DNA from 4 places in the Bacteroides graminisolvens genome. Region 2 is predicted to be linked to each of the others. Evidence: riboswitches for the same ligand, from Rfam matches in the RefSeq annotation. Region 2 holds a riboswitch; each other region holds the start of a gene.

Region 1 (3,141 bases), 690 kb from region 2:
TGGATAGTTCTTTCAGTTCGTGGTGAATGTCCATACAAAAATAAATGTGAAATATCAGTTCAGGCCGCAAAGTTACAAAAAAAACGAAGTTGATATACATACTTCTAGGTATTTGATATGTTTTAAGATAAAGTTATCTTTGTAGCATTGAATAACTAATAATTTGTCTGATGGAACACGAACATCACCACCATCATGATCATACTACCGTGATCACGTCTTTAAATAAGTTGTTTTTGATTGGTATCGGACTTAACATTGCTTTTGTCATTGCTGAGTTTAGCATTGGAATCTATTATAATTCGCTGGGACTTATATCTGATGCGGGACATAATCTGAGTGATGTAGCTAGTTTGATTCTGGCTATGCTTGCTTTTCGTCTGGCGCAAATCGCACCGAATGGAAGATACACGTACGGATATAAAAAGAGTACGGTGCTTGTTTCCTTGTTGAATGCTATTATTTTGTTGATTGCCGTTGGTATTATTCTGGGCGAAAGCTTGGGCAAACTTGTTAATCCGCAACCTGTAGAGGGTGTGGCTATTGCTTGGACGGCCGGTGTGGGTGTGTTTATCAACGGAATAACTGCCTGGTTGTTTATGAAAGACAAGGATAAAGATTTGAATGTGAAGGGAGCTTACATGCACATGGCTGCCGATGCGTTGGTTTCCGTAGGAGTTGTTTTCTCGGGGATACTTATTTCATACACCGGCTGGTCCATCATAGATCCCCTCATTGGTGTTGTCATTGCCTGTATTATTATTTATTCTACCTGGTCTTTGTTGCATGATAGCATTAGGCTGTCGCTCGACGGAGTTCCGGTAGGAACTGACGGAGAGAAAATCAGAGAGCAAATTATGGAAGTCGCTGATGTTGTAGAATGCCACCACTTGCACATCTGGGCCATAAGTACAACGGAAACGGCGCTGACTGCACACATTGTTATTGAAAACTTTAGCGTACTCGAAGTGGTGAAGAAAGAGGTGAAAACCATCTTGTTGAACTCCGGAATCAGGCACGTGACATTGGAGTTTGAAGATGTAGAAAACTCTTGTTCGGAGCACAAATGTTAAAAATACATTCTACCAGCTATTTGTGTTAATTAACAACAGATTGCTTTGCTTATTCATTCTTTTCCATATATTTGCATTCATGAATGGTTTATCGCTACTTTTCGGTAGCGGTAATTAAAAGGGAATCGGGTGTAAATCCCGGACAGTCCCGCTGCTGTGAAGCTTTATTTTCAACGTTTTGATAATTAATACCCCTTTAACCACTGGCCTTAGCCGGGAAGGTTTATCAAAACGGAAGCTAAGTCAGAAGACCTGCCATCTGTTTGAAGTCTATATTCTTCGTGGGTTAAGAGTATAGTACAAGATAAAATCAATTTAATATTTTACGTATGGAAAACATCAGGCCTCCGTTCAAGATTGACATTGCAGGTGCGTTTCTTTTGCCTCAGGCGTTGAAAGAAGCTCGCGAGCAATATCGGAATGAGCAGATTTCTTTGGTTACATTACGTGCTATGGAAGATGCTGAAATCCGCAATCTGGTAGAACGACTTAAGTCGGCGGGATTACAAGTAGTTACAGACGGGCGTTTTCGTAATGCCATGTGGCCGCTTGACTTTATGTGGAGTTTTGAAGGTGTACAACCCGTAAACGCTAAGAAGACCGGTATTTGTCTGAACGGAAGAATTGATTTTCATCACCATCCTGTTATCGATGATTTCATGTTTCTGACGGGCGTCACCGGGGGAGATGTAATTGCCAAACAGGTTTTGCCGGCACCTTCACTTTTGTTGTCTGAAGTGTTGAAAACAGATGCTGAGCAGTTGGACGTTTTTTATGAAGACAGAGAATTGTTAGTCTCAGATATAAGTGCAAGCTACTGTAAATTGATTCAGAAATTGTATGATTCGGGATGTCGGTACATACAGTTTGATGATTCTTCGAGGAGTGTCTGTGAAGAGGGTATTGCCTTGAATAATTTGGTTTTGGAAGCAATTCCGGCTGATTTGTATGTTTCATTTCATGCTTCTGTCGATATGTTATCGGCGATAAGAGGAGTGAAGGCTTTTTTCTTGGATTATGATGATGAATGTTGCGGGCGTACAAGTCTGCTGTGGTTCATCAAAGAACAGAAAGCTACATTCGGATTTATTCCGTCACATTATCCGATGCCCGATGAGCTGGATGAGATCTATGAAAAGATAGACGAAGTAACACCTTATATTGCACTAAACAGGTTAAGTTTATGTGTGCCTAATGCGCAGGTATTGCCCAATGAGGGGTATGAAACCGCGCTTAAGAAACAATGGACTACCATTGACATGGCCATGATAGCTGCTAAAAAGCTGTGGGGCCAGACCGAATGATTTCTTTATAACTAGTATATTTTCTAAGAAATAAACTCTGCCAAGTTTATTTAGGAAGCCCGGGCGAAGTGATTCGATCGGGCTTTAATCTTTCTCGGGCAGCCCGAAAAAAGTCTGTTTACTCTTTCATACAATCAAAAAAGAGTGCCTTGTTTAAGGGCACTCTTTGAAAAAAATACAAGTTAAATAAGAAAAACAACTATAACTTTGACGAAATGTATAACGGTTATATCTATTATGAATGTTTAGTTAAGGCATTCTGTTTTCAACTTTTCAATCCAGTTGTCAATACGCTGATCGGTCAAATCGTCCTGATTAACTTCATCAAGAGCCAGACCTACGAATTTGCCGTCGACTACAGAAATTGAAGAATCAAACGTATAACCGTCTGTTTCAGTTCTTCCGCAGAATGTACAACCGGTTTCTTTTAGTTCTTCGTATAGATTACCCATGCCGTTGCAGAATGTGTCACTGTATGAATCAGAATCACCACAACCAAATAACGCAACGAACTTGTGAGAAATACCGGCCGCTTTCAGTACTTTAACACCATCGTACCAGTCGTCTTGCAGTTCACCGTCACCCCATGTGGCCGATCCTAAAACCAACACATCATATTTGTTAACTAACTCTTCCGAAATCTTGGCTGCATCGTGTAAATCAGACTTTTCAACGCCCAATTTTGCTGCGATTTTACGTGCCACATCTTCTGTAGTTCCTGTAGTGGAACCATAAAATATACCTATTTTACTCATAACTACTTT
Region 2 (3,141 bases):
GACTCTGTGAATACGCAAATACGTACCGCACAAATTACGCTCGATAATAATGGAAAAGCGCACATCCAGACTACACAGAAGTGCGACTTGTTTCAGTATGAGCACCTGTCGGCCATTACGCACATGCAACCCGATGAACAGAAAGATTTGTTACGTTCGCAAATCAGACTGACGCAAGCCAGTGTCAACAACATATCCATTCAGGAAAGCAAGCAGGCTAATCCGCAAATAGATGTTCAGTTTCAAACCGAATGCCAGCAATTTGGGAATAAAACGGGCAACAGGTTATTCATTCCGGCCAACCTTTTCCGAAACTATTTCACTGTTCCCAAACAAGAAAAACGCACCAGTGACATATACATCAAATACGGATATGCTGACACCGACAGTGTGCTTATTACACTACCCGAAGGTTTCGTACTGGAGGCAATGCCCAAACCCACATCCGTCAGTTGCCGATTCGGCTCTTTCGAATCATCTATCGAAAACAAAGGTACACAGATATGCGTACGACAAAGATTGTTTCTAAAAAAAGGGAAATTCCCGGCCAATACATACGAAGAGTTCGCTAACTTTGCCCAAACAATATCCGACCTTTATGGAGGAAAGATTGTTTTAAAGAAGGAATAAAACGTTCAAACTCTTCAAATGACAACAAAAAGATATACTGCCGGCGAAGAGCTGGCCAACAGCATCTCCCATGGAGTAGGCATATTCATGGGACTGATTGCTGGTTATTTCTTATTACACAAAGCGGAGAACAGCTCTGACTCTTGGGCCTCCGCTTGTGTCACCACCTATTTATTCGGAATGCTGGCTTCTTATATTACCTCCACCCTGTACCACAGCAGTGATCCGGGAAAACGAAGAGATTTGCTTCGCAAGGCAGATCATGCGGCCATTTACTGGCACATTGCCGGCACGTACACGCCTTTCACTTTACTGGTACTACGCGATGCCGGTTATTGGGGCTGGGGAGTTTTCACATTCGTGTGGTTGGCTTGCTTGGCCGGTACCCTGCTTAGCTTCAGAAAATTAAAAGAACACAGTCACCTGGAAACGATCTGTTTCGTAACAATGGGATCCGCCATATTAGTGGCACTCAAACCCCTGTCGGATTCACTGGAAACCATTCACTCCATGGCGGCACTCTGGTGGCTCATCGGCGGCGGGGTTTCTTATATCATAGGAGCCTTGTTTTATTCACTCCGCAAAGTGAAGTACATGCATTTTGTTTTTCACCTCTTTATTTTGCTGGGAAGTGTATGCCACATCTTAGCTATTTGGAAAATTTTATAAGCCAAAACTTTATCAAAGTTTTCCAAAACGGAAAACTTTGATAATCAGGGCCAAAGAAAAATTATCCGTTTCCGGTTTCAATTTTAACACTCACTACGCTACAAGATATTGCAATAAGCATTACCTTTGTAACAGTTCTGGTACTAAAAAGAGGTTTAGTAAAAGGGAATGCCGTGTAAATCGGCAACAGTGCCCGCTGCTGTAATTCTCTGTGAATCTGAGACATACATGCCACTGTATCTATTAAATATGGGAAGGCGTTTCAGAGGAGAGATAAGTCAGAAGACCTGCCAAAACAATCATGGAATATTTACGCTTTCGGGAGTTAAAGCCAGTGAAGTTCTTCGTCAATGCTCATGCACATTGAACAAACAAGAGAATGATGTGTCACAACTCATCCTGTTTGGTATGCACAAGCATCACCTTACTGCCTCACTACCCCGCAGCGTAATCATACTCCTGAGAGTAAAAAGATTACTTATTTATTAAAGCATAAGTTATGAATTACGCTGAGATTTCTATCGTTAAAAGAGATGGGAAAAAAGAAGATTTTTCCATCAGCAAGATTAAAAATGCAATCACCAAAGCGTTCAATGCCACGGGCATAACGAACGAAGACAAACTGATTGCTGATATTACCATGCAGGTAATTGCCCATTTTACATCTTCCACAATCTCTGTCGAAGCTATTCAGGATCTGGTAGAAAAGGAGCTCATGAAAGTTCGCCCCGAAGTTGCCAAGAAGTATATTATTTACAGAGAATGGCGAAACACAGAACGTGACAAGAAAACTCAGATGAAGCATATCATGGATGGCATTGTGGCCATCGACAAAAACGATATCAACCTGAGCAATGCCAACATGTCGAGCCACACTCCCGCCGGACAAATGATGACGTTTGCCTCGGAGGTGACCAAAGATTATACGTACCGCTACCTATTGCCCAAACGTTTTGCTGAAGCACATCAGTTGGGCGACATACACATTCATGACCTCGACTACTATCCAACCAAGACCACCACTTGCATACAGTATGATATGGATGATTTGTTTGAACGGGGTTTCCGCACTAAAAACGGAAGCATACGAACTCCACAAAGCATACAGAGTTACGCCACACTGGCAACCATCATCTTCCAGACAAATCAAAACGAGCAACACGGCGGACAAGCCATTCCGGCTTTTGACTTCTTTATGGCCAAAGGGGTTTACAAGTCTTTCATTAAGCATTTAATGTCGGGTATAGACTTTTACATCAGTCTGCTAACCAACCATACGCAGCATGCTGAGATAAAAGAATGTGTATCGCAACATGCATCTTCAATAGATACTGATTCGGCAGGACGCCTCAAGCTGTGCCAGGCATTGGCCGACGCAGGAGTCACCATTGAGTTACCGGCCATGAATATGATTTTTGAAAAAGCATACGCCCAAACACGCAAGGACACGCATCAGGCAATGGAGGGATTTATTCATAACCTCAATACCATGCATTCACGTGGGGGTAATCAGGTAGTATTTAGCTCTATCAATTACGGCACAGATACATCGGCCGAAGGTCGCATGGTTATTGAAGAACTATTGAAAGCAACAACAGAAGGGTTGGGGGCACGAGGCGAAGTGCCTGTATTCCCGATACAGATATTCAAAGTAAAAGACGGAGTTTCTTACTCAGAGCAGGATTACAAACGAGCCATGGAGAATTTTGAAGAAGCTATCGACGGTAACATGCAGTTTAATGCGCGTAACTTTGACTTGTTCTTGAAAGCATGCCGCACAACGGCTAAAGCTCTTTTCCCTAATTTCATGTTCCTGGATACTCCTTATAACACAAACGATAA
Region 3 (3,141 bases), 1.1 Mb from region 2:
GTGCACGGAATCCCGCTGCGTATGAAGCCCTGAAATTAAAGTCGCCCAGACTATACATCAACGAAGCCTTGGGAGTAAAGCCGTTGCCCGCAGTTTCGTGGTGCGAATAACGAAGTCCCACAATGGCCTGCAGGTTCTTTAGTATATTGATTTCTTCCTGCCAGAAAGCCGCAGCGGTATATACGCTTTCGTCAACACTCGCATCGGGACGCTTCAACTCGTCGGTAACATACTCCAATCCCACAATGCTTTTAAAAGCATCCGAATGTTTGAAAACTCCTTTCAAATTGGCGTTGTAGTAGTTTTGTTTCTTGGTCATGCTCTCATCACCCTCCTTAAAATTGCCCGACTCCTTGAGGTATTTATAGTATGACACGTAGTTGTTTTTAGTCAGATCCAAGCTGAGGTATGATGAGTTACCCAGTAAATATTTGGCACCGGCACCCAAATTGTACGCATCGTATTTCATGTTGTAGGTGTAAGCACTGACGGGACGCTTCGTCATCCGGTCATAGTATCCGCCTTCGGCATACATGGATAAAGCCGCGGTAGGCGAGTAGGTAAATTTCTGATTAATCACATCGGAATAAAAAGCATTCACGGGTAACTTATCCGTCAGGTTACCATCCTCGTCGTACGAACTCAGCTTCCAGCTATCCGACTGCTGACGGGTGTATGAAGTGAACGATCCGAAGTTTCCGGTGTTAACATCTACATTGACACCCTGCGTAAACTGCCCGCGCTCCTCCATCTTCGTATTCGAAGTAACGGTAATCAAATTCTTGGGGTTGTCTGTAATGATGTTGATTACCCCGGCAATGGCATCGGAGCCGTAAAGAGCAGAAGCAGCTCCTTTCAAAACCTCTATGCGCTTCACGTTGTTCATGTTGATCTGACTCAGGTCGATGTTGTTCGATGTATCACCCGTCAGCTTCTTACCATTCACCAGAATGAGCACGTATTTGTTGCTCAATCCGTTCATCATCAGGTAAGACCCCATGGCATTGGTTGAAAAAGAAAGCGAAGGCTGAAGCATGGTCATGGCCGTTTGAAAATCGGTGATTCCGGCTTTCTTGATGTCGGCGGCACTCATCACTTCAATGGGTACGGGAGTGTCCTTTAACTTGTGATGCGTACCGGTACCCGTAACAACCACCTGATCGAGGTTGATGTACGCGTTCTTCAACTTTAGTACCAGATTGGAGTTGCTGCCCGATATTTTCCGACTAAGCGGAGCATAGTTTAAGCAGCTCACCCTGAGCACTTGTTCCCCTTCTTTCACATTACTGAGAGTGAATTCTCCTTTGGCATTGGTAGCACAACCGATAGTAGTTTGTTCCAAACGAACGTTGGCACCCCTCACGGGTAGTCCGTTTTCTGCGTCAATCACTTTTCCGCTCAGCGTTACTTGCGCGAACGAATTCATAACAATGCAACCTTCTACAAGGATTGCAAGCAGGCATTTTTTCCTCATTGATATATGATAAGTAGTTAATAAATAGCATTCCTGACCCCGGGATTGCTGTATTCATTATATTGCCTGGCAGGTTTCCTGACTTTCCCCTTGAAGAGCGCCTTCCCGTTTCATTATGCAATAAGAAACAGTGGCATGTGAGCGAGTAAGCTCTTCAGGTGATGCCCCGTAAGGGCAGGGGATTACAGTAGCGGGCACTGCTCCGGACTCTCACCGGATTCCCTTTTATGTAGCAAACAGGATGTTCGTTACATCACCAAAGCGCCGCAAAGTTATTAATTTATTTTATATTTGCATCTTATTAATTCAAATTGATAGACCAAATGAATGCCCATATATTGATAGGTGCCGCTTCTTCGGGCAGCGGAAAAACAACGCTCACGCTGGGTTTGCTCAGGCTTTTGAGTAAACGGGGGTATGCGGTGCAACCGTTTAAATGCGGTCCCGATTACATTGACACCCAGCACCATGCACTAGCTGCGGGATGCCCTTCGGTGAATCTGGATACATGGATGGCTTCCGAGGAACATGTGCGCGAGCTTTACAGCCGTTACGGAGCCAAAGCCGATGTTTGCCTCACGGAAGGAGTGATGGGGTTGTTCGACGGATACGATGGTATGAAGGGTAGTAGTGCTGCCATTGCCTCCCTGCTCCAAATTCCCGTGGTACTGGTTCTCAATGCCCGCTCCATGGCTTACTCGGTAGCTCCTATACTTTACGGATACAAACATTTCAATCCGACGGTGCGCATTGCCGGAGTCATCTTTAACCAAGTAGCCGGTGAAAGCCATTTCAGCTACCTGAAACAAGCCTGTACCGATGCAGGGGTTCATTGCTTCGGGTACCTTCCGAGACAAAAAGACATTGAGATTCCGTCGCGTCATTTGGGCCTTACACTCGATGAAAAATTCCGTTTCGAGGAGTTTGCCGACCGCATTGCCGCATCAATAGAACAGTACATACAGGTAGATGATTTGTTAAATATTTGCAGCAAAGAGACGGAAAACGTACAGCCCATATACGCACCCGTTTCGTCATGTTCTCCCCGAAAACTTAAAATTGCCGTAGCGCATGACGAAGCTTTCAATTTTACCTATCAGGAAAACATAAATCAGCTAAAAGAATATGGTAGCGTGGAGTTCTTTAGCCCGCTAAGGCACTTTTCCGTTCCTCTAAGCGCAGATCTCCTCTATCTGCCAGGAGGATACCCGGAATTCTTTTTAAGCCCACTGAGCGCAAATAAAAGCATGATTCAGTCCATTAGGGATTACGCGCTTTCGGGCGGACGGGTTTTGGCTGAGTGCGGAGGGATGATGTACCTGTGCAACTCCATAACGGGCATGGATGGCATTTCGTACCCCATGGCGGGGGTTTTAGACCAGGAAGCCACCATGGAGAACATGAAACTTCACTTGGGCTACCGGATGGGCGAGTACAACGGCGTAACATGGCGCGGACATGAGTTTCACTATTCAAGCCTGCGCAACCCCATGGAGAGTGACTGCCAGCTTTATTCGGCCCGAAACACGCCGGTAGACACAGCGCTGATACGCTACAAAAACGTTATCGCCGGCTACACGCACCTGTACTGGGGCGAGCAGTGCATTTTCGATTTATGGAAATAACCTAATCTGCATAAAATGAGCAAGATATACACCAAAGGAGGC
Region 4 (3,141 bases), 1.5 Mb from region 2:
ATCGCTGATTGGTTATCTGAGCAAAGGGAACGGGGTAGAAGTTGAGGTCTATCACGTTGTCGAGTGCACGTACCACGGTGGCTATTTTGTCTTGCATTTGTTGTTCGTCTTCCAGAGGTAGGTGCCCTAGCGACAAGCTGGCGAGGTTGCAAACCACAAAGTCGCCCGGGCGTACTGTTTTTACCACCACGGTGTCGCCGTCTTCGGTACGTATTTCGGTGGAAATGCTTTCAATGGCCGACATGTTTTGTGCTATCTCCGTGCACAGGTTGGAGCAGTAAATAATGCCTTGGTGGTTGTTGGGGTTGGCCCTGTTCACCGTGTCGCGGTTGAAGGCAAAGGGTGCTCCCGTTTCAATAGACGATCGCAGGATCAGTCTCACAAGGTCTTTGATGACTATGGTACGTTTGCTCAGGCGCGGATCGTTTACGCAGTCGTGGTATTTGCGTTCCCACTCTTCACCGTAGGAGTCTTCCAGGCAATAGCCTTTGACACTCATTATTTCGTTGGGACAAAACAGGTGCCACGGCTGGTTCATGTCTTGGCGTACCATCTTCCAGAACAAGTCGGAGTAGCACACAGCAGGGAAAATGTCGTGCGCCTTCATGCGGTCGTCACCGTTGTTGGTGCGTAGTTGCAGGAACTCGGGCAGGTCTTTGTGCCACACATCCAGATACACGGCTACGGCTCCCTGACGTATGCCCAGCTGGTCAACCGCAACAGCCGTGTCATTCACCAGCTTAATCCAGCGGATTACACCGCCTGCTACGCCTTTAAACCCGCGTATGCTGCCGCCTGCTGCACGTACCTTGCCGAAGTAAAGTCCCATGCCTCCGCCAAACTTGCTCACCATGGCAAAGTTGTCTATGCTGCGGTAAATGCCCTCCAGACTGTCGGGCACGGTGTCTATGAAACAGCTCGATAGTTGGTGGTAGGGTTTGCGGGCATTGGCCAGGGTAGGGGTTGCCATGGTTACTTCCAGCCGGCTGAGTATGTCGTAAAATCGTTGCACCCACAGCAGTCGTTGGTTGGTTTCGGGCATGGCCAGATGAAGGGCGATGCCCAGATACATTTCTTGCACGGATTCCATCGGTTCGTGGTGGTGTGTGCGGATGAGGTAACGTTTCACCAACAGATCCAAGCCGGAGTAGTTGAACAGCTTGTCGCGCTCGATGCGCATAAAGGCAGCCGCTTCCTCTATTTCGGCAGGGCTATAAGACTCTAATATGTAGCTGCCATACAAGCCCTGATCAGTGAGGTAACGCAGCTTGTCGTAGAAACTGTGAATGCCCGCTAGCTCGGCTTGTATGTGCAGTTTCTTTGCTAAGCAGAAGTTTAACAGGCGGGCAGCTATAAACTCCCAGTCGGGAGCCTCTTGGGTGGTCAGTTCCACCGCTGCTTTGATGAGGGCGTTGAGCCGTTCATCGGCACTCATGTCGGGTTTGCAAAAGCCGGTGAACTTCTCGGCCAGCACGGTGAGGCAGTACTCCTTGGCGGTGAAGTCGGCCTGAATTTCTTTGAGCAGGTCGGCCAGCGTATCATCTGCCGTAGTGTCAACAATCTGTTGGAGGGCTTTGCGACGTTCGGTGCGCTGCCAGCGGTACAGGATGTAGCTTTTGGCTTCGGCATAGTAACCTTGCTCCATCAAGCAACGTTCCACCTCATCTTGAATGCGCTCCACATGGCGACTGTCTTCATTGTTCTCTAAAAAGAGTTCTACTTCTTTCACCAGACTATAAACAACATCATGTGTTGTGGCCTTGCCGGTGCTGGCAAAGCTTTTTTGTATGGCAACGGCTATTTTTTCTCTGTTATAGGATTCCGTTGTCCCATTTCTCTTAACTATTTGCATGAAATACGTTGAGATAAATTAGTGTATCTTTTCGTTCTGATTCCCTAACCCACGAGTGGAAACAGCCTTTAATGAATGGCAGGTCTTCTGACTTACTCCTCGTTTCCGACGCCTTCCCGTTCATCCGTTTCTAGGGTATGATACAGTGGCAATAGGTTTGTATCGGAAAGTTTACAGAGTTTCACAGCAGCGGGACTGTTCAGGATTTACACCCGATTCCCTTTTAATCCGAATAGCAGGAATGCTTATGCGGAACCAATTCGCGATAAAGATAAGCGTATTCTTATTTATCTCGATACAACTGAATGCATATTAATCTTTAAAGATTCTAAATAACTGTTTGACGGGTAGTGATGCTATGGTTAAATAGATATATATTTGTCATTCATCAGTGGTTGATGATAGTTAATCTTTTTAATTTAATAACAATGAAACAATTTACTTTACTAGCACTGCTAATCTTTACTTCTTTTGTGGCACCCTTTACTTCGCTGGCTTGTTCTGCCTTTTTGTTGAACGGCAAGGGTTACAGTGTGATTGGCTTTAATGAGAACTGGAAATCGATGCCGGGCATGGTGGTTATTAATGGCAGAGGGGTGCAAAAGACGGGCATGAGTTGGAAACAACTGGTTTCCGAAACACCAGTACCTGAACAACAAGCCAAGTGGACTTCACGCTACGGATCTGTGAGCTTCAATCTTTTAGGTGTAGATATGCCGTGTTACGGAATTAATGAAAAAGGATTGTTTATTGTAGAACTTTATCTGGCTAAAACGTACTCTATCGCTGATGAAAAAAAAGTTAACTTATTTTGGGGACACTGGATTCAGTACCAACTCGATAATTTTGCTACGGTAGGTGAAGTGGTGGCGCACCTGAATGAAGCGCCTGTTATCGACTGGTGGCCTGGGTTTCCGGGTAGTCATTTCTTTCTGAGTGATAAAAAGGGAAACACGGCTGCCGTTGAGCTGATAGACGGCAAGTACGTTATTTCAACAAGGAAAACAATGCCTGTACCTGTTTTATGCAACAAACCTTATCAACAAGAACTGAATACGCTCAATGCTTACAAGGCTTTTGGTGGCGAGCAGGAATTCGACATGACTAAGACTAAGCTTGAATGGTCGGAAAGATACACGAAGGCCGCTCACTACATGAAGTTTTACAATGCAAAGGCAGACGGTGATCCCATCATTTATGCGTGGAATGCGCTCAATAACATTGGTCGTGGCGAGTGGCAGTTGATTTATGATGTCCTTCACACCAACATTCAGTTTCGTACCGACGCA

Evidence for each region. A riboswitch is a leader RNA that binds a small molecule or an ion and turns the genes downstream of it on or off. The one in region 2 is predicted to bind cobalamin.
Region 1: another riboswitch for cobalamin. It lies ahead of ACKPCE_RS09830 (uroporphyrinogen decarboxylase/cobalamine-independent methonine synthase family protein); the one in region 2 lies ahead of ACKPCE_RS06985 (anaerobic ribonucleoside triphosphate reductase).
Region 3: another riboswitch for cobalamin. It lies ahead of ACKPCE_RS11775 (TonB-dependent receptor); the one in region 2 lies ahead of ACKPCE_RS06985 (anaerobic ribonucleoside triphosphate reductase).
Region 4: another riboswitch for cobalamin. It lies ahead of ACKPCE_RS13465 (ribonucleoside-diphosphate reductase subunit alpha); the one in region 2 lies ahead of ACKPCE_RS06985 (anaerobic ribonucleoside triphosphate reductase).

What each region holds. Positions count from the first base shown of each region.
Region 1 covers NZ_OY762556.1:2,383,752-2,386,892, forward strand. Annotated here, with positions in the region: gene ACKPCE_RS09820 (threonine/serine exporter family protein) at 1-34, opposite strand, end outside; gene ACKPCE_RS09825 (cation diffusion facilitator family transporter) at 171-1,073, shown strand; cobalamin riboswitch at 1,141-1,347, shown strand; gene ACKPCE_RS09830 (uroporphyrinogen decarboxylase/cobalamine-independent methonine synthase family protein) at 1,403-2,377, shown strand; gene fldA (flavodoxin FldA) at 2,623-3,132, opposite strand.
Region 2 covers NZ_OY762556.1:1,689,535-1,692,675, reverse strand. Annotated here, with positions in the region: gene ACKPCE_RS06995 (DUF3858 domain-containing protein) at 1-630, shown strand, start outside; gene trhA (PAQR family membrane homeostasis protein TrhA) at 649-1,299, shown strand; cobalamin riboswitch at 1,421-1,608, shown strand; gene ACKPCE_RS06985 (anaerobic ribonucleoside triphosphate reductase) at 1,799-3,141, shown strand, end outside.
Region 3 covers NZ_OY762556.1:2,763,530-2,766,670, reverse strand. Annotated here, with positions in the region: gene ACKPCE_RS11775 (TonB-dependent receptor) at 1-1,426, opposite strand, end outside; cobalamin riboswitch at 1,526-1,751, opposite strand; gene ACKPCE_RS11770 (cobyrinic acid a,c-diamide synthase CobB) at 1,798-3,099, shown strand; gene ACKPCE_RS11765 (cob(I)yrinic acid a,c-diamide adenosyltransferase) at 3,115-3,141, shown strand, end outside.
Region 4 covers NZ_OY762556.1:3,188,595-3,191,735, reverse strand. Annotated here, with positions in the region: gene ACKPCE_RS13465 (ribonucleoside-diphosphate reductase subunit alpha) at 1-1,852, opposite strand, end outside; cobalamin riboswitch at 1,913-2,127, opposite strand; gene ACKPCE_RS13460 (linear amide C-N hydrolase) at 2,281-3,141, shown strand, end outside.